3 regions of the Streptomyces sp. NPDC001604 genome follow, and region 3 is predicted to be linked to each of the others. Evidence: riboswitches for the same ligand, from Rfam matches in the RefSeq annotation. Region 3 holds a riboswitch; each other region holds the start of a gene.
The links. Region 3 has a riboswitch for S-adenosylmethionine ahead of thrC (threonine synthase). Riboswitches for the same ligand answer to the same signal wherever they lie in the genome.

Region 1: another riboswitch for S-adenosylmethionine. It lies ahead of ACFY1E_RS46040 (amino acid ABC transporter permease); the one in region 3 lies ahead of thrC (threonine synthase).
Region 2: another riboswitch for S-adenosylmethionine. It lies ahead of ACFY1E_RS00215 (aminotransferase class V-fold PLP-dependent enzyme); the one in region 3 lies ahead of thrC (threonine synthase).

Annotation. Positions count from the first base shown of each region.
Region 1 is NZ_JBIAUY010000031.1:20,244-27,003, reverse strand. It holds gene ACFY1E_RS46055 (GNAT family N-acetyltransferase) at 1-117, opposite strand, end outside; gene ACFY1E_RS46050 (ABC transporter substrate-binding protein) at 194-1,216, opposite strand; gene ACFY1E_RS46045 (amino acid ABC transporter ATP-binding protein) at 1,295-2,092, opposite strand; gene ACFY1E_RS46040 (amino acid ABC transporter permease) at 2,089-3,069, opposite strand; SAM riboswitch class IV at 3,420-3,529, opposite strand; gene ACFY1E_RS46035 (glutathione S-transferase C-terminal domain-containing protein) at 3,596-4,492, opposite strand; gene ACFY1E_RS46030 (putative leader peptide) at 4,550-4,660, opposite strand; gene ACFY1E_RS46025 (oxidoreductase) at 4,789-6,345, opposite strand; gene ACFY1E_RS46020 (TauD/TfdA dioxygenase family protein) at 6,402-6,760, opposite strand, start outside.
Region 2 is NZ_JBIAUY010000001.1:38,136-44,895, forward strand. It holds gene ACFY1E_RS00190 (NlpC/P60 family protein) at 1-906, opposite strand, end outside; gene ACFY1E_RS00195 (NYN domain-containing protein) at 1,143-2,486, opposite strand; gene ACFY1E_RS00200 (hypothetical protein) at 2,520-2,759, opposite strand; gene ACFY1E_RS00205 (rhomboid family intramembrane serine protease) at 2,925-3,659, shown strand; gene ACFY1E_RS00210 (Lrp/AsnC family transcriptional regulator) at 3,656-3,937, shown strand; gene ACFY1E_RS00215 (aminotransferase class V-fold PLP-dependent enzyme) at 4,052-5,413, opposite strand; SAM riboswitch class IV at 5,579-5,695, opposite strand; gene trpD (anthranilate phosphoribosyltransferase) at 5,767-6,760, opposite strand, start outside.
Region 3 is NZ_JBIAUY010000028.1:10,216-16,975, reverse strand. It holds gene groL (chaperonin GroEL) at 44-1,666, opposite strand; gene ACFY1E_RS44625 (cold-shock protein) at 2,095-2,301, opposite strand; gene ACFY1E_RS44620 (MoaD/ThiS family protein) at 2,753-3,028, opposite strand; gene thrC (threonine synthase) at 3,100-4,389, opposite strand; SAM riboswitch class I at 4,408-4,564, opposite strand; gene ACFY1E_RS44610 (glucosyl-3-phosphoglycerate synthase) at 4,737-5,681, shown strand; gene ACFY1E_RS44605 (trehalose-6-phosphate synthase) at 5,777-6,760, shown strand, end outside.

The DNA of each region.
Region 1 (6,760 bases), on a different contig from region 3:
GGCGCGGCCGACGCGTTCGGCGAAGTGGGCGTGCGGGCCGGTCAGGGCCGCCCAGGCGGGGTTGTCCAGGAGGTGCGAGGAGGGGGCTTCGATGCTTTCGATGCTGGTGGCGGACATCGTGGGGTGGTCTCCGAGGGCCTGGGAGCGGGGACCCCGCCGCTGGGCGGCGACGGGATCCCCTGTCGGTGGCGGGTCAGGAGTTGTCGAGCGGCAGGCCGGGCGGGTTGACCTCGGACTTGGCGACGGCCTCGTTGGATAGGTTCCAGGCGGCCAGCCACTTGGCGTACTGGCCGTTCTTGATCAGGTAGTTGATGGCGTCGGCGAGCGGCTTGGCGAGGCCGCTGTCCTTCTTGGCGGTGGCGGCGATCAGGCCCTGCAACGAGGCGCCGGCGCCGGAGTAGGTGCCCGCGTTGCGCGTCGGATTGGGCGTGCCCGCGGACTGGGTGATGTGGTAGGCGATGCCGGGGTTGGGCCCGAAGAAGGAGTCGATCTTGCCGCTGTTGAGGGCCAGGTAGGTGCCGTTGCGGTCCGGGTAGTACTTGACGGTGAGCTTCTTGCCCTCGCTCTCCAGCTTCTTCTTCCACTCCAGGAGGATCTTCTCCTGGTTGGTGCCGGCGCCGACGGAGACGGTCTTTCCGGCGAGGTTCTCGTAGTTGCCGTCGAAGTTCCACTTGCCGGCCTTGAGCACCTCGAAGCCGAGGTTGTCCTTGCGGTAGGAGGCGAACTCGTACTTCTTCTTGCGCTCCTCGGTGTCGGTGACGTTCGAGAAGGCCACGTTCACCTTGCCGCTGTCGATGCCGACGAAGAGGTTCTCCCAGGTGAAGTTCTTCAGCTCGGGCTTCAGGCCGAGGACCGCGGCGACCAGGCGGCCGAAGTCGGGCTCGGCGCCGGTGAGGGTCTTCTGGTCGCTGCCGACGTAGGCCAACGGCGCGAAACCGGCGGGCAGGGCGCCGATGCCGATCTCCAGCTTGCCGCTGCTCTTGACGGACTTGGGCAGCTCCGCGCTGATCGACTTCACCTCGGAGACCTTGAGGCCGGTCTGCTTGGCGGCGCCGTTGGAGAGCTGTCCGACGGTCACGGTCCCGTCGGCCGCAGCGGTCGTGGTGGCCGCGTCGCTGTTCCCACCGCAGGCGGCGAGCCCGGTGGCGAGGGTGGCGACCGCGGTCGCCGCGGTGATGCCGCGTATCAGGCTGCGTCGGGTGAAGTGGACAGACATGGCCGTTCCTTGTCGCTGAGAGGGTGAGGAGGTGGTGGCGTGGGGGGAAGTCGTGGGGCGCGGCAGGTGCCTCAGGGGTCAGAGGACCTTGCTGAGGAAGTCCCTGGTGCGCTCGTGCTGCGGCTTGTCGAGGACCTCGGAGGGCGGGCCCTGTTCGACGATCCTTCCGCCGTCGATGAAGACGACCCGGTCGGCGATCTCGCGGGCGAAGCCGATCTCGTGGGTGACGATGACGAGCGTGGTGCCGCTGGTCGCCAGGTCCTTGATGACGGCGAGGACCTCGCCGACCAGTTCGGGATCGAGGGCGGAGGTGGGCTCGTCGAAGAGGATGACGCCGGGGCGCAGGGCGAGGGCGCGGGCGATGGCGACGCGCTGCTGCTGGCCGCCGGAGAGCTGGCGCGGGTAGGCGCCGGTCTTGTCGGCGAGACCGACCCGGCCGAGCAACTCGCGGGCCAGTTCCTGTGCTTCGGACTTGGTGAGCCTGCCGGTGGCGACCGGGGCGGCGGCCACGTTGTCCAGGACCGTCAGATGCGGGAAGAGGTTGAAGTTCTGGAAGACGAAGCCGATGCGGCCGCGCTGGGTGAGGATGGCCCGCTCACTCAGTTCCTTCAGCCGCTCGCCCTCCCGCTTCACTCCGACCAGTTCGCCGTTGATGCTGACGTGGCCGATCTCCGGCTTCTCCAGGTGGTTGATGACCCGCAGCAGGGTGGACTTGCCGGAGCCGGACGGGCCGAGGATCACGGTCACCTCGCCCGGCCGCACCGTCAGGTCGATGCCGTTGAGGACGCGGTGGGCGCCGTACCACTTGTGCACGTCGTGCACCTCGACGGTGGCGGCCTCGACGCCGGCCAGCGGCTCGAGGGTCTTCGCGCTCATACGGCGACCTCCCTGCGGATACGGGCTCGCAGGTCGGTGAGACCGGTGCGGAGCTTCTGCAACGGTGTCGGCGGCAGGCTGCGGGTGGCACCCCGGGCGTAGTACCGCTCGACGTAGAACTGGATGACGGAGACGACGCTGGTCAGGATCAGGTACCAGACGGTGGCGACCAGCAGCAGCGGCACGATGTCGCCGGGGTAGGTGGCGCCCATGGACTGCGCGGTGCCGAACAGGTCGAGCAGGGAGACGTAGAAGACCAGCGAGGTGCTCTTGATCAGGCCGATGAGCTGGTTGACGTAGTTCGGGGTGATGGAGCGCAGCGCCTGCGGGAAGACGATCTTCGTGAACTGGTAGCTCTTCGGCAGGCCCAGGGCCGCCGCCGCCTCGTGCTGGCCCTGGTCGACGGAGAGGATGCCGCCGCGGACGACCTCGGCCGCGTAGGCCGCCTCGTTGAGGCTGAGGCCGATGACGGCGACGACCATGTCGGTGGCCAGTTTGGACTCGTCGAAGGAGAGGAAGGCCGGTCCGAAGGGGACGCCGACGCTCAATGTCTTGTACAGGGCGCTGAAGTTGTAGAGGAAGAGCAGCACCACGATGAGCGGGATGGAGCGCAGCGCCCAGATGTAGGTCCAGCTGACGGCCCGCAGCACCGGGCTCTTCGAGAGCCGGGCCAGGGCGAGAACGATACCGCCGGCCAGGCCCAACACCGCGCTGTAGGCGGCGACTTCGAGGGTGATGACCAGGCCGTCGAGGATGTTCGGCCGCAGGAACCAGTAGCCGAAGCGGTCCCACTGGTAGAACGGGTTGGTCGTCAGGCCGTGCACGAACTGGGCCGCGAGGACCAGGACGACGGCGGTGGCGATCCAGCGTCCCGGCCTGCGCAGCGGCAGGACGCGCTGTGCGGCGAGGGGATTTGACGGTTCGTCGGCGGGCGGCGCATCGGCGAGGGCGACGGCGGCGCCAGGGGGTTCACTCATGGTGGGCTCCGGCGGAGTCGGACACCCCACAGGCCGCGGCAGCCGTGCGCTGCAGCGACTTGCTCAGCGCACGGGTGGACGGGGGCACCGGGGGCGGGGAGGACAACGGCACACCGCGCGGGCGGTGTTCGTCAGGGAGTGCGGGGGCTGTGGGGAGGTGTCAGCCCCGACAGCGGGCACGGCCCGGTGCGGTACACAGTGCGCTGTTCACACGGAGCAGATCGACGGCACGGTCGGCGGCGAACAGGTTCAGCAGGTTCGCGTACGGCTGTACGCAGCCCTGAGGGCGGCGTGCGGCCGTCCTGGGAGCTGCGTACATGGCGTCACCGTCACTGTTCCGGCCCCTGAGGGCCTCGCGCTTACCGAAACGTCATCCGGTCCGGTCGTCACCTGGGGCACCCCACCGCGGAGCGAGGGTTGCCGGTCAGCCAGCCAGGGCTTGTCGCTGACACTCATGACCGTTCTGGTTGGTAGTTAAAACAATTGCCCGACGGAATGTCAACGCCGGTCCACTGTGTGGAACGGCTCAATCCCTGTTGACCTGCGGGTCTGTCCCGTTTCCTTCGGATGCATGGGCCGCCCAGTCCAGGATCTGGACAGCGGCTCCGGCGGCCTCCAGACCCTGGCAACGGGCGTGGTGGCGCCGGGCGATGCCGTCCAGGTCGAGATGGGCACCGAAGGCCGGATGGGCGGCCAGCCGGCGGGCGTAGGCCCACAGGGTGGGATGGGCGGCGATCCGCTGGACGGCACCTGCGTCCAGATGATTGCGGTGCACGGTGTCGAGTTGGACCAGCGCGACCCACAACTCGACGTCCGCGGCGGTGATTTCGTCGCGGATCATGTACGTCCGCCCGACCAGCCACCGCTCCAGTGCACCGAGCGTTTCGAGCAGCGTCTCGAGCGCCGCCGCGCGCTCCGACTCCTCACCGCCGGCCGATCCGGCGCACTGCGCGGCGTCCTCGATGCCCTGCGCGCACATCCGCTCGACGGCCTCGATCTCCGACTCCGCGCCGCACGGGTAGGGCGAGGGGCGATCGCTGCCGAAGCGGCGGGCGAGGTCGCGCATGATGTCCGGGGCGTGCGTGCTGACGATCCGTCCGGACCAGTCGTCGCTGAGCACGGGCGCGACGGCCGGGCCGGTGTAGTGGTGCGCGCTCGCCTCGTACAGCGGGCGCAGGGCGCGGTGGCCGCCTTCCGGGGTGTCGGGGACGGCGGGCAGGAAGGTCGCCGGACAGACGGTGTCCAGACCGAGCAGGCTGTGGGTGACGGCGATGCGCAGGCCGTCGGGACACGCGGTCGACAGATGGAGGCGGTAGCGGCCCGGTACGGCGTAGTGGCCGCTGCGGGCGTCGCTGCCGATCCGGCCGCGGAAGGCGGGCGCGGGCCGGGCGGAGGTGTGGGCGGCCAGAGGTGTGATGGACATGGAACTCCCCGGGAGAGGGCGCGGACGTACGCGCGGCGGATGCGACGTCGGGCGGACTCAGCCCTGGGGGCTGATCGCACTGCAGACACGCTGCAGATCGATGTGACGGCGGGAGGTGAGGAGAGGCGGACGGATCACTCGGACAGTGACCGGCTCAAGGCGCCCCATGCGTTTCCCTACCTATTCACTAGGATTCTCCTCTGGAGTGTCGGTCCCGCTCGGAGCCACGTCAAGAGGGCCGTCCCGCAATGCGGACAGCGCAGTGGACACACTCCTGGCCCTGACGGCGTCGCCGTCTAGTTCTTCTGCAGGGAGCGGGTCACGCCCGCGATGACGGCCGTCGTCAGCACCCAGCCGAAGGCGATCAGCAGATAGGCCAGCCACTGGAGGGTGCCGCTCGTCCAGTACCAGGTGGTGCGCTGGCCCAGACCGCCGATCGGGATCAACAGGTCGAGGGTGTAGACGAGGGGCTGGAACCGTGGCCCCTCGCCCGCCTGCACCCGTGTGGGGCTGTGAGCTCTGAACGTCATGGTCCCCAGCAGGGTCAGCACGAGCAGCCAGACACCCGCCAGCCAGGGCCGGTAGCCGTAGCCCACGGTCGCGTCCAGCAACTGGCCCCACGCACGGGCCGCCGGCCGCAGCGTGCGCCGCCGGTGCCGCTGCTTGGCCAGCAGCACCCGGCGGGCGTCGCCGTCATGGCCGGCCTTGCGGTACCAGCTCGCCAACTGCTCGTACGGCTGGGGGCTGTAGCCGGGGCTGCACCGTACCCACCGCAGGCGGTGCGCCACGGAGTCCGGCCACCCCACCGCCTCCCGCCGATCGCCCGCCACGGTCACCTTGATGGAGCCGTAGACGAAGCCGTCCAGCTCCACCGTCCGCGGCCAGCTGTGCTCGTTGTCGTGGAGATACGACACCTGCGCGCCCCGCAGGTCCACCGCCTGGGACGGCGGGCGGGCCAGGTTGAGGTCGAAGTCGACGGCCTGCATGAGCGCACACAGCAGGGCCGGGCCGTCACCCTCGGGAGGCCCGTTCAGGACGGCTCCCTGGAAGGTCACGTTGTCCGAGACCCGGGTACCGCGCAGACGCACGGTGCCGTTCGCGGTGAAGCCCCGGGAGAACTCGAGCGTCGAAGCCACGGCGTTGTCCAGGGCGAGGGCCACCCCGCGCGGACCGGGGCGCTCCAGCTGCGCGCCCTGCATGAACAGCCCGCCCGGCAACTGTGCGCCCAGCAGCCGCACTTCACCGTGCGCGACGAAGCCGCCCCCGCAGAAGAGGCCTCCGTCCGTGACCAGGCCACCAGCGGACAGGGCCCACCCCTCGGGGGCGAGCAGTCGGGCCTTGTTGAGGTTCACTCCGCCGGTCACGTGCGCGTGGGTTTGGGAGAGGGCGCTGAGCTCCCGGTGGAAGGCGGAGACCGGACCGGCCTCCACGGTCGACCCCAGCAGGTCGAGACGTCCCTCGATGCGGGCCGACCCGGCTTCGAGGCCGGGTATCCGGCTGCGGGTGATCGCGACGGTGCGGGTCTCGGCCCCGAAGAGGCTGACGTCCTGCTCGAACCAGCAGTCCTCGATCCAGAGAGGGTGATCGATCCGCGCACCGGCCAGGTTGACCCGGCCGGTTATCCGCGCGCCCGCAAGCGCCAGGGCTCCCACCGCGCCGGGCTGCACCGAGTGCACACCGAGCAGCAGCGCGACGATCACTTCGGCCCGGACGGTACGCCCGGCCCCCCACTGCCCACCGTCGGCCACCCGGTCGTCCTCGCCCACACCGGACCGCAGATCCACGCGGCGCCCTTCGGGAAACGCATCCCACAACTCACGTTCCGGAGAGGTCAGTTCGTCGTATGACAGCACACCGACAGAGTAGTGAGCCGACTGCTTGACGCCGCCGAACGGGGCCGGGTCGGGCGTCATGCGGGCACGTTGATGCCCTCCTCGGCGACCTTGCCGTCCGTGGAGGCGCCGGAGGCGATCCCGTACGTCGGCTGCGGCACCGACGTCGGCTCCAGGAGTACCGAGCGGCGGCCGTCCACGCCCACCGGCACGTCGCCGTCGATGGTGACGCGGCGCAGGGTGCGCGGGTGGTCACCGGAGTCGTCGACGCCGTAGTGCTGGGTGGCCCGGTTGTCCCAGACGGCGACGTCGCCGGAGCGCCACTGCCAGCGGACGGTGTTCTCCGGGCGCTCGACGTGCGACTGGAGGACACCGATGATCGCCCGCGAGTCGGGGCCGCGCAGGCCGACCAGGCGCTTGACGAAGCCGCCCAGCA
Region 2 (6,760 bases), on a different contig from region 3:
GAAGAGCACGAGGTCGCCGACCTGGAGCTGGCCCTCGGAGTAGATCCGTGTGCCGGCGTTGGCCTGCGCCTGCGAGGTGCGCGGTATCGAGACGCCGGCCTGGGCGTAGGCCCAGGAGGTCAGGCCCGAGCAGTCGTAGGAGGCGGTGCCGGTGGCGCCGTAGACGTACGGCTTGCCGATCTGGGTCTTGGCTGCGTCGAAGGCCGCCTGGGCCCGGGCGGAGGCGGCGGTCGAGTTGCCGAGGTCCACCCGCTCGCTGGCCGAGCGGCTGGCGCGGGCGTCGGCGGCGGCGAGCGAGGCCCGCTCGGCGGCCGTCAGGGAGTTGAGCAGCTTCTGCGCCTCGGCGAGCTTGCCCTGGATGTCCTTCTTCTTGTTGCCCAGCTCGGTGCGGGTGGCGGCGAGGTCCTTGAGCTTGTCGGAGGCCTCGGCGCGCTCCTGGGCGAGTTCGCGCTGCTTCTCCTGGATCTTCTTCAGCGCCTCGACCTGCTGGGCGCTGAGCTGGTCGGCGGTGGACGCCTTGTCCAGATAGTCGTTCGGGTTCGACGACAGGAAGAGCTGGAGGGACGAGTCGATGGTGCCGGTGCGGTACTGCGCGGCCGCCGCCAGACCGATGGAGTCACGCAGCTGGTTGAGCTCCTCCTGGCCGCGGGCGACGTTGTCCTGGATGGTGGAGATCTCCTTCTGGAGCTTCTCCTGCTTCTCCTTGGCGCCGTTGAACTTCTCGGTGGCCTGCTCGGCCTCCTCGTACAGCTTGTCGACCTTGGCCTTGACCTCGTCCTTGGAGGGCTTCTCGCTCGGCGCGGCATTCGCGGCCTGGGCGCTGATGGCAACAGCGGCAGCAGCTGCGGTGGTGAGCACGGTCACACGAGCCCGGCTCGGCTGCTTCGGTCGACGATGGGACGCCACGGAAGAGGGCTCCTTCTTGTGAGTGATCACCCGCTCGGAGGTTCGAGGCCAGACCTTAGTGACCTTCTTGTGATCACTTCAAATCCTCGCGTGAAAAATCTTAGTGACGCAATGCATTCTTTGCACATAACCCACGTGCGGTGACGCGAGGTTGACGCTACGTTGCGTGACGATTGCGCCAATTCGGGCATTAAACCTAGAAGTTCGACCTTCGGGACAGCGGCCCGGGAAGCGGCTCAGGAGAGCCGCTTCAGGAGCATCGCCGAGGCGATGGGCCGCGCCCCCGCGCGGGCCACCCCGTCGGCCACCTCGCGGTCCGTGGAAGCCACGATGACAGGCCTCCCGGGCGGCTCCGCACGCACCAGCTGGCGGATCAACTCGTCCGCGGTGACGCCCGGTTTGGAGAACAGCACCCGCACTCCGCGCGGCGGCGCCAGCAGCACCGGAGCGGCCAGCTCGGCTCCGTCGAAGACACAGGTGACCTCGGCGCCGGTCTGTGCAGCGAGTTGCGAAAGCTGCCCGAGGAGCCGCAACCGCTGCTTCTCCAGAGGCATTTGGGGATAACCCGTTTTGGTGACGTTGTAACCGTCGACGACCAGGTGCGCCTGCGGCAGCTCCAGCAGCTGGTCCAGGATCGCCGGGTCATTTTCGGACAAAGCGCGCGCGGCGATGTCTTTCGGGGTCATTCGCCCCGGTTCGACGGCATCGACGGTCTCCGCCGGCCGTACGGACACCGGTGGGAGCGCCAGCTCGCGGCGCAGCCCCTGGGCCGCGTCCAGGACGGTGTCCAGAAGCAGGCGCACGCGCATGTCCTCGACACTGCGCCCCTCGCGCGCTGCTCTGCGCGTGGCCTCGAGGGCGGCCTCCGCCTCCCCGAGCCGCGACTTCAGCCGCCGGGACTCGCTCTCCGCGGCGGACACCTGCGCCTGCCCCTCGGCGCGTACGGTCTCGATCTCGCCCTGGATCTTGCGCAGGGCGGCCTCGCCCCGCTTGACGTCGCTGAGGGCCGCTCGCAGCTTGCGGTGCAGCGAGTCGGCCTCCTTCTTGGCGGCGTCCAGCTCGGCACGGAGCCGCTCGGTGTCGGCCCGGGTCTGCTCCCGGGCCCGGTCGAGCTCCGCCCGCAGCCGCTCCAGCTCGGCCCGGCTCTCCTCGTCGGCGCGCTCGGCATCGGCCCGCTGGGCCTCCTCGCCGGCCGCGGTCACGAGCTTCACCCAGCCGGCGGGCCGCAGAACATAGGCCGCGGCCGCCACGTCGAGCGGATCCGCGGCCGGGGGCGGCGAGCCGGAGTCGAGAGCGCCGGTGAGTTCCGGCTGGGCCTCTCTCAGCTTCTCCCCGATGCGCTGCCGGAACAGCGGATCGGTCTCCAGCGCGGCCGCCATCGCGTTGCCGGCGAACTTGGCCCGCCGGTTCGGTGCGAAACGGGCGTACTGCCTGAGCTGTGCGGGCAGTTCGGCGACGGTCAGCCCGCCGAAGCCGTCCGAGACGATCTGGACGACCTTGCGGCGCACTCCGTCGGGCAGCGGACGGTCAAGCACCTCGGCGGTGCCGTCGTCCGGCCCCCCGCCTGTGGTCTCCACCATCCGTCACACCCCATTACCTGTGGGGCCGCTCCCTCAGGAGTCGGCGCCCGGCCTGTCCACGAGTTCCACCTGATCCACCGCGTTGCACCAGCGACAGCGCACCGACTCGATGGTCTCACTGACCACCTCGCGCTCCTCGACCTTGGGCTCTCCGGCCAGATCGAGGTGGACGTACTCGACCACCTTCGACGAGCGGGTCACGTCGAAACGCGTGAGGTTGCCGCAGAGGGTGCAGCGCCACCGCGTCGTGGCGGTCGGGAGGGGAACCGTCATCGTGCCTGTGCTCTTTCCTTCTAGGCCTTCTATTGTCAGTGACGCCCGAGCTTCCCCGGGCGTGTGGCTCGTAACCCTACGGCCTGGTGCGGACTCGCCGCCCGTCCGTCCACGGCGGCGAGGCGGTCTGTGCGACTGCGTCCCGTTACGTCATGCTCTGTATTCATGATCGGCAAGTGGAGCACGACCGTCGGCAGAGCGATCCGGCGCCCCTCGGCGCCCATGACGCACACGCTGATCGCCCTGTGCTGTCTGCTCTTCGTCACCGGCCCCGCAGCCGGCCTCAATCCGGTCCACGGTTCCGGCGACGCGCTGCTCGCCGCCCAGCGCGCCTACTTCCACCACTGGGGCGTCGTCCCGGCCGAGCTGTTCCAGGGCTCCCCGAGGGCCGCCCTGACCCCCGCCACGGCCCTGTTCGTCCACGGCAGCTGGGTGCACCTGCTCGGCAACATGCTCTTCCTCTACGTCTTCGGGGCGATGACCGAGGAACGGATGGGCCGCGTCCAGTTCACGCTCTTCTACGTCGGCTGCGGCTACCTCGCCCTACTGGGGTACGCGGCGGCCAATGCCACCTCCCAGCAGTCCCTGGTGGGCGCGTCCGGGGCGATCTCGGCGGTCCTGGGCGCGTTTCTCTACCTGTTCCCCGGGGCGCGGGTGACCAGTCTCCTGCCGTTCCTCTTCTTCCTGCCCATGCGTTTCCCCGCCTGGGTCGTGCTGCCCTTCTGGGCGGCCCTGCAGTGGCTGGCGGCCGGGCGCGCGGCGACGGGACCGGGGGTGGCCTATCTGGCTCACCTGGTGGGCTTCGGCCTGGGCTTCGTCTACGCCTGGGTGCGATTCGGCCGTACGACTAGAGTGAGGTCCGCCCCAGCTCCGGCCCCCGAGGGAGAGAACCAGCCGTGATCACCGCGATCGTCCTCATCAAGACCAGCGTGGACCGGATCCCAGAGATCGCGGAGCGGATCGCTTCGCTGGAGAGCGTGAGTGAAGTCTTTTCCGTGACCGGAACGTATGACCTGATCGCGATGGTTCGGGTGAAGCAGCATGAGGATCTTGCCGATGTGATTCCCGGGAGCATCAGCAAGATCCCTGGTGTGGAGGCGACGGATACGCATGTTGCGTTTCGGACGTACTCGCAGCATGACCTGGAGGCTGCGTTTGCCATCGGGTTGGATTCTTGATCGACGCCTAGGCGTCTGCGGGGCGCGGTTCGTGTGCGACTGCGGGCCGTGTGTGGCTGGTCGCGCAGTTCCCCGCGCCCCTAAAAGGGGCGCTGCCCCTGGCGGCGGTCGAGATCAAACCGCCGGGACGCAGCGGCCGTCCTCCGTGCGGTACGTCCACTTCGCGCCGTCCGTCACCAGTTCCTTGACGGCGGTGACGAAGCGCTCGACGTGCTCGTCCGGGGTGCCGGCGCCGAAGCTGACGCGGATGGCGTTGAGGGACTTCTCGCCGGGGGCGGCCTCGGGGGCGCCGCACTCGCCCTGGGTCTGCGGGTCGCTGCCCAGGAGGGTGCGGACCAGCGGGTGGGCGCAGAAGAGGCCGTCGCGGACGCCGATGCCGTACTCGGCGGAGAGCGCGGCGGCGAAGTGCGAGCTGTTCCAGCCCTCGACGACGAAGGAGATCACGCCGACGCGAGGGGCGTCGTCACCGAAGAGGGACAGCACCTTCACCTGCGGCACCTCCGCCAGGCCCGCCCGCACCTTCTCGATCAGGTGCTGCTCGCGGGCGACCAGGGTGTCGAAGCCGGCCTCGGTGAGCGCCTTGCAGGCCGACGCGATGGAGTAGGCGCCGATCACGTTCGGCGAGCCGGCCTCGTGGCGGGCGGCGCTGTCGTGCCACTCCACGTCCACGCCGCCGTCCTCGCGCCGGGTGACCTTGCGGCTGGCGCCGCCGCCCGCGAGATAGGGGTCGGCGGCCTGCAGCCAGTCGGCGCGGCCGGCCAGTACGCCGGAGCCGAAGGGCGCGTACAGCTTGTGGCCGGAGAAGGCGACCCAGTCGACGTCGAGCTCCTGCACGGAGACCGGGTGGTGCGGGGCGAGCTGGGCGGCGTCCAGGACGATACGGGCGCCGTGCGCATGGGCCGCGGCCGCGAGCTCACGCACCGGCCACAGCTCGCCGGTGACGTTCGAGGCGCCGGTGACGCAGACCAGGGCCGGGCCGAAGGGGTCCCGGTCGGCGAGGGCCTTCTCCAGCGTCTCGACGGCCTGCTGCGGGGTGCGCGGGGCGTTGAGGCAGGTGACCCGGGCGTCCTTCCAGGGCAGCAGGGCGGCGTGGTGCTCGGTCTCGAAGACGAAGACCTGGCAGTCGGCCGGCAGGGCCTGCGCCAGCAGGTTGAGGGAGTCCGTGGTCGAGCGGGTGAAGATCAGCTGGTCGTCGGGCCGGCAGTCGAGGAACTCGGCGACCGTCCTGCGGGCGTTCTCGAACAGCTCGGTGGAGAGCTGCGAGAGGTAGCCGGCGCCGCGGTGGACGCTGCCGTAGTAGGGCGCGTACGCCGCGACGTCGTCCCACACCCGCTGGAGGGCCGGCGCGCTGGCCGCGTAGTCGAGCGCCGCATAGGTGACTTCGCCGCCCGTGACGAGCGGGACGGTGACATCCCGACCCAGAACGGGCAGCGGGGCACAAACCGAGGTGGCGGCGGCAGCGGTGGAGACGGACATGGCGGAACTCCCGTGTAAGCAGGTGGAATTCGCCCCGCGAGCGGTAGCGCTCAAGCAGGGGCGTGAAGGTGAAAAGGGGGATGCGGAGGCGGGGCTCTGCGGCCCTATCGCATTCGCTTGCTCACGGAAGGCTCCTCGACGACCAGGACCCCTGGTTGCTCGAGGGGTCCGCGCTTGCCGTAGACCTCGCTGCCTACGGCCTGGTCTTCACCCGGGGCACCCCGCCACGGACGGAGGGTTGCCGGACAGTCGGCCGGGGCCTCATGACTGTCACTCATGACCTGGGCAGGAACGTACGTGAAGTGATCGCGGTCCCGCAACTCGTGTCCGCATTGCGGGACCGCGCTCCCCTGCTATGCGTTGCTGGCCGCCACCCAGCGCTCCAGCGCCCGCTTGGCCGCGCCGGAGTCGATCGACTGGGCCGCCTTGTCCATGCCGGCCCGCAGCTGCTCGGCCAGCGTCCCGGGACCCGGGTCGAGGGCGACGAGGGCGGCCGCCGAGTTCAGCAGGACGGCGTCCCGTACGGGCCCCTTCTCGCCGTCGAGGAGCCTGCGGGCGACCTCCGCGTTGTACGACGGGTCGCCGCCGCGCAGGGCCTCCACCGGGACCAGCTCGATGCCGACGTCACGGGGGTCGAAGGTCTCCTCGGTGACCTTGCCGTCGCGGACGACCCAGACACGTGAGGTGGCCGTCGTGGTCAGCTCGTCGAAGCCGTCGTCGCCGCGGAAGACGAGGGAGGAGTTGCCGCGCTCGGCGAGGACCCCGGCGATGAGCGGCGCCAGGCGCGGGTCGGCGACACCGACCGCCTGTGCCCTCACCTTCGCCGGGTTGGTCAGCGGACCGAGGGCGTTGAAGGTCGTCCGGATGCCCAACTGGCCTCGGGCAGCGGCCACATGACGCAGCGCCGGGTGGAACTTGATGGCGAAGCAGAAGGTGATGCCGGCTTCCTCCGCGACCTCCGCCACCCGCTTCGGGGTCAGCTCCAGATTGACGCCCAGCTTCTCCAGCACGTCCGAGGCGCCGGACGCCGAGGAGGCGGCCCGGTTGCCGTGCTTGACGACCTTGGCGCCCGTGCCCGCGATGACGATCGCCGACATGGTGGAGATGTTCACCGTCTTCGCGCCGTCACCGCCCGTTCCGACGATGTCGACGGTCCGCCCCGGCACCTCGATCACGTTCGCGTGCTCGTACATCGTCCGGACGAGCCCGGTGATCTCCTCGACGGTCTCGCCCTTGGCACGCAGCGCCACCGCGAACCCGGCGATCTGGGCGTCGGTCGCCTCACCGCGCATGATCAGGTCCATCGCCCAAGCGGTGTCGTCGGCGCTGAGGTCGTGGCCGTCCAGC
Region 3 (6,760 bases):
GGAGTGCCGCCCTCGGTGGGAACCCGGATCAGCCGGAGGCCGATCAGAAGTCCATGTCACCGCCCGGCATACCGCCACCGGCGGGCGCGGCGGCCTTCTCCGGCTTGTCGGCGATGACGGCCTCGGTGGTGAGGAAGAGCGCGGCGATGGAGGCGGCGTTCTGCAGGGCAGAGCGCGTGACCTTCGCCGGGTCGATGATGCCTTCCTTGACCAGGTCGACGTACTCGCCGGTCGCGGCGTTCAGGCCGTGGCCCGGGGTCAGGTTGCGCACCTTCTCCACCACGACACCGCCCTCGAGGCCGGCGTTGACGGCGATCTGCTTCAGCGGGGCCTCGAGCGCGAGCTTCACGGCCTGGGCGCCGGTCGCCTCGTCACCCTCCAGGTCCAGCTTCTCGAAGACGGTGGACGCCTGGATGAGCGCGACGCCACCACCGGCGACGATGCCCTCCTCGACGGCGGCCTTCGCGTTGCGGACGGCGTCCTCGATGCGGTGCTTGCGCTCCTTGAGCTCCACCTCGGTGGCGGCACCGGCCTTGATGACCGCGACACCGCCGGCGAGCTTCGCCAGGCGCTCCTGCAGCTTCTCGCGGTCGTAGTCCGAGTCGCTGTTCTCGATCTCGGCGCGGATCTGGTTGACCCGGCCCTGCACCTGCTCCGTGGAGCCGGCGCCGTCGACGATGGTGGTCTCGTCCTTGGTGATGACCACCTTGCGGGCGCGGCCCAGCAGGTCGAGGGAGGTGTTCTCGAGCTTGAGACCGACCTCCTCGGAGATGACCTCGCCGCCCGTGAGGATGGCGATGTCGTTCAGCATCGCCTTGCGGCGGTCACCGAAGCCGGGGGCCTTGACCGCGACGGACTTGAAGGTGCCGCGGATCTTGTTGACGACCAGGGTCGACAGGGCCTCGCCCTCGACGTCCTCGGCGATGATCAGCAGCGGCTTGCCCGACTGCATGACCTTCTCCAGGAGCGGGAGCAGGTCCTTGACGGAGCTGATCTTGGAGTTGGCGATCAGGATGTACGGGTCGTCGAGCGACGCCTCCATCCGCTCCATGTCGGTGGCGAAGTACGCCGAGATGTAGCCCTTGTCGAAGCGCATACCCTCGGTGAGCTCCAGCTCCAGACCGAAGGTCTGGGACTCCTCGACGGTGATGACGCCTTCCTTGCCGACCTTGTCCATGGCCTCGGCGATGAGCTCGCCGATCTGGGTGTCGGCGGCGGAGATGGAGGCCGTGGAAGCGATCTGCTCCTTGGTCTCGACATCCTTGGCCTGCTCGAGGAGGGCACCGGAGACGGCCTCGACGGCCTTCTCGATACCGCGCTTGAGGGCCATCGGGTTGGCGCCGGCGGCTACGTTGCGCAGGCCTTCCTTGACGAGCGCCTGGGCGAGGACGGTCGCGGTGGTCGTACCGTCACCGGCGACGTCGTCCGTCTTCTTGGCGACTTCCTTGACCAGCTCGGCGCCGATCTTCTCGTACGGGTCCTCGAGTTCGATCTCCTTGGCGATGGAGACACCATCGTTGGTGATCGTGGGGGCGCCCCACTTCTTCTCGAGGACGACGTTGCGGCCCTTGGGGCCGAGCGTCACCTTCACGGCGTCCGCGAGCTGGTTCATGCCGCGCTCGAGGCCGCGCCGCGCCTCCTCGTCGAACGCGATGATCTTGGCCATGTGAAGTGGTCCCTCCAGGACTGGGGGTGATTCCTTCGGACCGCGCCCGCGCCCGCGACGGACGGCTCGCCGACCCGTGGGTTCCTTGCCCCACCCGGCCTGCGGGCCTCACCGACCCGGTCCATCTTTGTCACTCTCACCTTCAGAGTGCTAACGCCAATGATTAGCACTCGACCCCACCGAGTGCAAGGTGCGCCCGCGGAGCGGGCTCGTTGAGGGGTGGTGGTCGGGCGACGGGTGGGCGCAAGGTGCGCCCGCGGAGCGGGCTCGTTGAGGGGTGGTGGTCGGGCGACGGGCGGGCGCAAGCGGCTCTCGGAGGCTGGGCCGCGCCCGCCCCGTCCCGGACATGCCGAAGGGCCCGCCCCGTGAGGTGCGGACCCTTCGATCAAGAACAGAAGAACGTCGCTGCGATTAACCCGGCGCGTGCTTCAGCCGGCCGCCAGACGGACCATGTCCGCCTGCGGCCCCTTCTGGCCCTGCGAGATCTCGAAATCGACCCGCTGACCCTCTTCCAGGGTGCGGTAGCCGTCCATCTGAATCGCACTGTAGTGGACGAAAACATCCGCACCACCGTCGACCGCGATGAAGCCGTACCCCTTCTCCGCGTTGAACCACTTGACGGTGCCCTGAGCCATGCCTAACTCCCCTATTACTGGCCCTTGCACAGATCCACACTTCGCGGATCCGGGTCAGACCTCACCCCCCACGGTTGGGGGCGTGCGCCGGAACGCGTCGACCGCGGCTGAATGTATCTGTCCAACTGCCGTCTGCAACAGGTCAATCGGACGAGAATTCCGGGCACGACCGGTCGGGACTTTAGGGAGAATTCACCCGGATTCAGGGCAAGTCGGGCCCCATAAATGGAGCATAAGACGCAAAAAACCTGCACACTTTGGCTACTTCTCGCTGCCCGAGAAGCGAGAACTCATATGCATGCGGCAAGCGGAGTCGAGCGGTTCCCCAACTGTACCGTGCTCAACCATGCAGAATTGCCCCCTCCGCTTCTCTCACGGAGGGGGCAATTCGATGAACACTTCGTAACCGACGTTACCTACGGTAATAATCGGTCGTTCGACCTGTTTCCGGTCAGCCTCCGGCGACGGCCGGAATGATCGAGACGCCCGCCCCGTCCGGAGTCGCCGTCTCCAGCCCCTGCTCGAACCGCACGTCGTCGTCGTTCACGTAGACGTTGACGAAGCGGCGCAGCTTGCCCTGGTCGTCGAGAACGCGAGCGGCGATCCCGGTGTGGTTCTTCTCGAGATCGGCGATGACCTCGCCGAGGGTGCCGCCTTCGGCGGTGACCTCGGCCTGCCCGCCGGTGTAGGTACGCAGGATGGTGGGGATACGAACGTTGACGCTCACGATGAACCTCCGGTCAGGGATTTAGGGGCGCGCGGGGCTGTGTCCGATTGCGGCTCCGCCGCGGGGCGCGACTACGCGAGTCCAGCCTCGCGGAACGACTCGAGGCTCGGCCGAATCGTCGCGGTGAGCCCGGTGTCGGCCACCGCATCCAGCGTCTTCAGACCATCACCGGTGTTGAGGACGACCGTCGTCAGGGTCGGGTCGAGCACGCCGTTCTCGATGAGCTTGCGCGTCACGCCCACGGTCACCCCACCGGCGGTCTCCGCGAAGATCCCCTCGGTCCGGGCGAGCAGCCGAATCGCGTCCACGATCTGCTCGTCGTTCACGTCCTCCACCGCCCCACCGGTACGGCGGGCGATGTCCAGCACATAGGGACCGTCCGCCGGGTTGCCGATGGCCAGCGACTTGGCGATCGTGTTCGGCTTCTGCGGCCTCACGACGTCGTGCCCCGCCTTGTACGCGACGGAGACAGGGCTGCACCCCTCGGCCTGCGCCCCGAAGATCTTGTACGGCCTGTCCTCGACGAGCCCGAGCTTGATCAGCTCCTGCAGCCCCTTGTCGATCTTCGTGAGCTGCGAGCCGGAGGCGATCGGCACGACCAGCTGGTCCGGCAGCCGCCAGCCGAGCTGCTCGCAGATCTCGTACGCCAGGGTCTTGGAGCCCTCGGCGTAGTACGGCCGCAGGTTGACGTTGACGAAGCCCCAGCCCTCGCCGGCCGGGTCGCCGATCAGCTCGGAGCAGAAGCGGTTCACGTCGTCGTAGTTGCCCTCGATGCCGACGAGCTCGCCGCCGTAGACCGCGGCCATGACGACCTTGCCCTGCTCCAGGTCGTGCGGGATGAACACGCAGGAACGGAAGCCGGCGCGGGCGGCCGCGGCACCCACCGCACCGGCCAGGTTGCCGGTGGACGAGCAGGACAGGGTGGTGAAGTCGAAGGCGCGCGCGGCCTCGATGGCCTGGGCGACGACCCGGTCCTTGAAGGAGTGCGTCGGGTTGCCGGAATCGTCCTTCACGAACAGCTTGCCGGCGTCGACGCCCAGTTCGCGGGCGAGGTTGTCGGCCTGGACGAGCTTGGTCCAACCGGGGTTGATGTTGGGCTTGTCCGCCACGTCCGCCGGGACGGGCAGCAGGGGCGCATAACGCCAGATGTTCGCGGGACCCGCCTCGATCTGCTTGCGGAGTTCCTCGGCGTCGTAGGCCGAGAAGTCGTACGCGATCTCGAGCGGGCCGAAACACTCCTCGCAGGCGAAGACCGGGCCGAGAGGCACCTGGTGACCGCACTCGCGGCAGGAAAGCGCCGCGGCGGGACCGAGGTCGACGGTCGTGGAGTCGGTGGTGCTTGCAACAGTCTGCGCAGCCATGTGAGGCGAGGCCCTTTCTCCTCATCTTCCTCACGACGCATCTCGCCGTGAGACGGATTTGGCACCTTCCCTAGCCGGGAGCCTCGCGGAACGATCGGCATCGATCGGTACGAGACCGGCTGGAGGGTTGCCGGGGCTTCATCGGGCCGTATCCCTCTGCCCCTCTGGATGAGCGGTATTCGGTTGTTCAACTCGTTCAACGCTGGACGACCCCCGACATGCGATGGTCACCAGCGTTGTTCAAGACTGTAACCGAAGGCCAGGACAGTTGAGATAGTCGTCCGAACCGCGAGATGGATCACATGATGATCCGGCTTTCGCCGAGAGAACGCAGAGGAGCCGCCTACGTGCTGGAAGAAGTCGAGCGCTGGCTGAGCACCCGCTCCTGGTCCCTGACCGATCGCCCTCTCCACCAGATCCTGGCCGCCAAGCAGCGCACCGGGCAGTCGGTCAGCGTCGTGCTGCCCGCGCTCAACGAGGAGGAGACGGTTGGCGACATCGTCGCGATCATCCGTCACGACCTGATGCAGCAGGTCCCGCTCGTCGACGAGATCGTCGTCGTCGACTCCGGGTCCACCGACCGCACGTCCGAGGTCGCCGCGGCGGCCGGGGCCAGGGTCGTCCACCGTGACGACATCCTGCCCAGCATCCCGACCGTCCCCGGCAAGGGCGAGGTGCTGTGGCGCTCGCTCCTGGTCACGAGCGGGGACATCGTCTGCTTCATCGACGCCGACCTGAAGGAGTTCTCCTCCGACTTCGTCTCCGGGATCGTCGGCCCGCTGCTCACCGAGCCGGGGGTCGACCTGGTCAAGGGCATGTACGACCGTCCGCTGGCCGGCGCCCAGGGCCAGGGCGGCCGGGTCACCGAGCTGATGGCGCGTCCGCTGCTGAACATGCACTGGCCGCAGCTGGCGGGCTTCGTGCAGCCGCTCGGCGGCGAGTACGCGGCCCGCCGCAGCCTGCTGGAACAGCTGCCGTTCCCCGTCGGGTACGGCGTCGAGCTGGGCATGCTGGTGGACGCCCTGCACCTGGTGGGCCTCGACGCGCTCGCCCAGGTGGACGTCGGGGTGCGCAAGCACCGTCACCAGGACGGGCAGGCGCTGGGCCGGATGTCCGCCGCGATCTACCGCACGGCACAGCTGAGGCTGGCCCGCGGCCACCTCATCCGTCCCTCCCTCACCCAGTTCGAACGGGGCGAGGACGGCTTCGAGCCGCGCACCTACTCCGTGGACACGGAGGAGCGGCCGCCGATGGTGGAGATCGCGGAGTACGCGTCGCGCAAGGTCGCCTGAGGCGGCGCGTTACGCGGCCTGGGCGGTGTATACGGTCCACCCGCAGAGCCCAGACATACGTTTGAGCGTTTACGGGCCGGGCTAGGTTGAGGCGTATGGCTTCCACGAACGGCGCTGGTCATCAGGTGCTGGTCGCGTCCAACCGCGGCCCGGTCTCGTACGAAGTACAGGAGGACGGCTCGCTGGCCGCCAGGCGCGGCGGCGGCGGGCTGGTCTCCGGCCTCTCCGCGATCGGGCCCGACGCGGACGCCCTGTGGGTGTGCTCGGCACTGTCCGACGGCGACCGCGAGGCGGTACGGCGCGGGGTCGGCGAGGACGGGGTGAGGATGCTGGCCATCCCGGCCGACGTGCACGCCGACGCGTACAACGGCATCGCGAACTCGGTGCTGTGGTTCGTGCACCACATGCTGTACCAGACGCCCCTGGAGCCGGACTTCGACGCGGAGTTCCGGCGGCAGTGGGCGTCCTACGAGACCTACAACCGGGCCTTCGCCGAGGCGCTGGCCCAGGAGGCGGCCGAGGGCGCGGCGGTGCTGGTGCAGGACTACCACCTGTGCCTGGTGCCGGGGATGCTGCGGGAGCTGCGGCCGGACCTCAGGATCGGGCACTTCTCGCACACGCCGTGGGCGCCGGTGGACTACTTCCGGATGCTGCCGGACGACATCGCCGAGCAGCTTCTGCACGGCATGCTGGGCGCCGACCGGCTGGGCTTTCTGACCCGGCGCTGGGCGGACGCGTTCACGGCGTGCGCCACGGCGGTGGTGGGCGGCCTCGGGGGCACGGAGATCGGCGTGCACGGCCTGGGCGCCGACGCGGACTTCCTGCGCAAGCGCTCGCACGAGGCCGATGTGGCCGAGCGGATGGCCGCGCTGAAGGAGGAGATCGGCGCCGGGCGCAGGACCGTCGTGCGGGTCGACCGCACCGAGCTGTCGAAGAACATCGTGCGCGGGCTGCTGGCGTACCGGCAGCTGCTGGAGGACCACCCCGAGTGGCGTGAGCGGGTCGTGCACGTGGCGTTCGCCTATCCCTCCCGGCAGGACCTCGCCGTGTACCGCGACTACACGGCCGAGGTGCAGCGG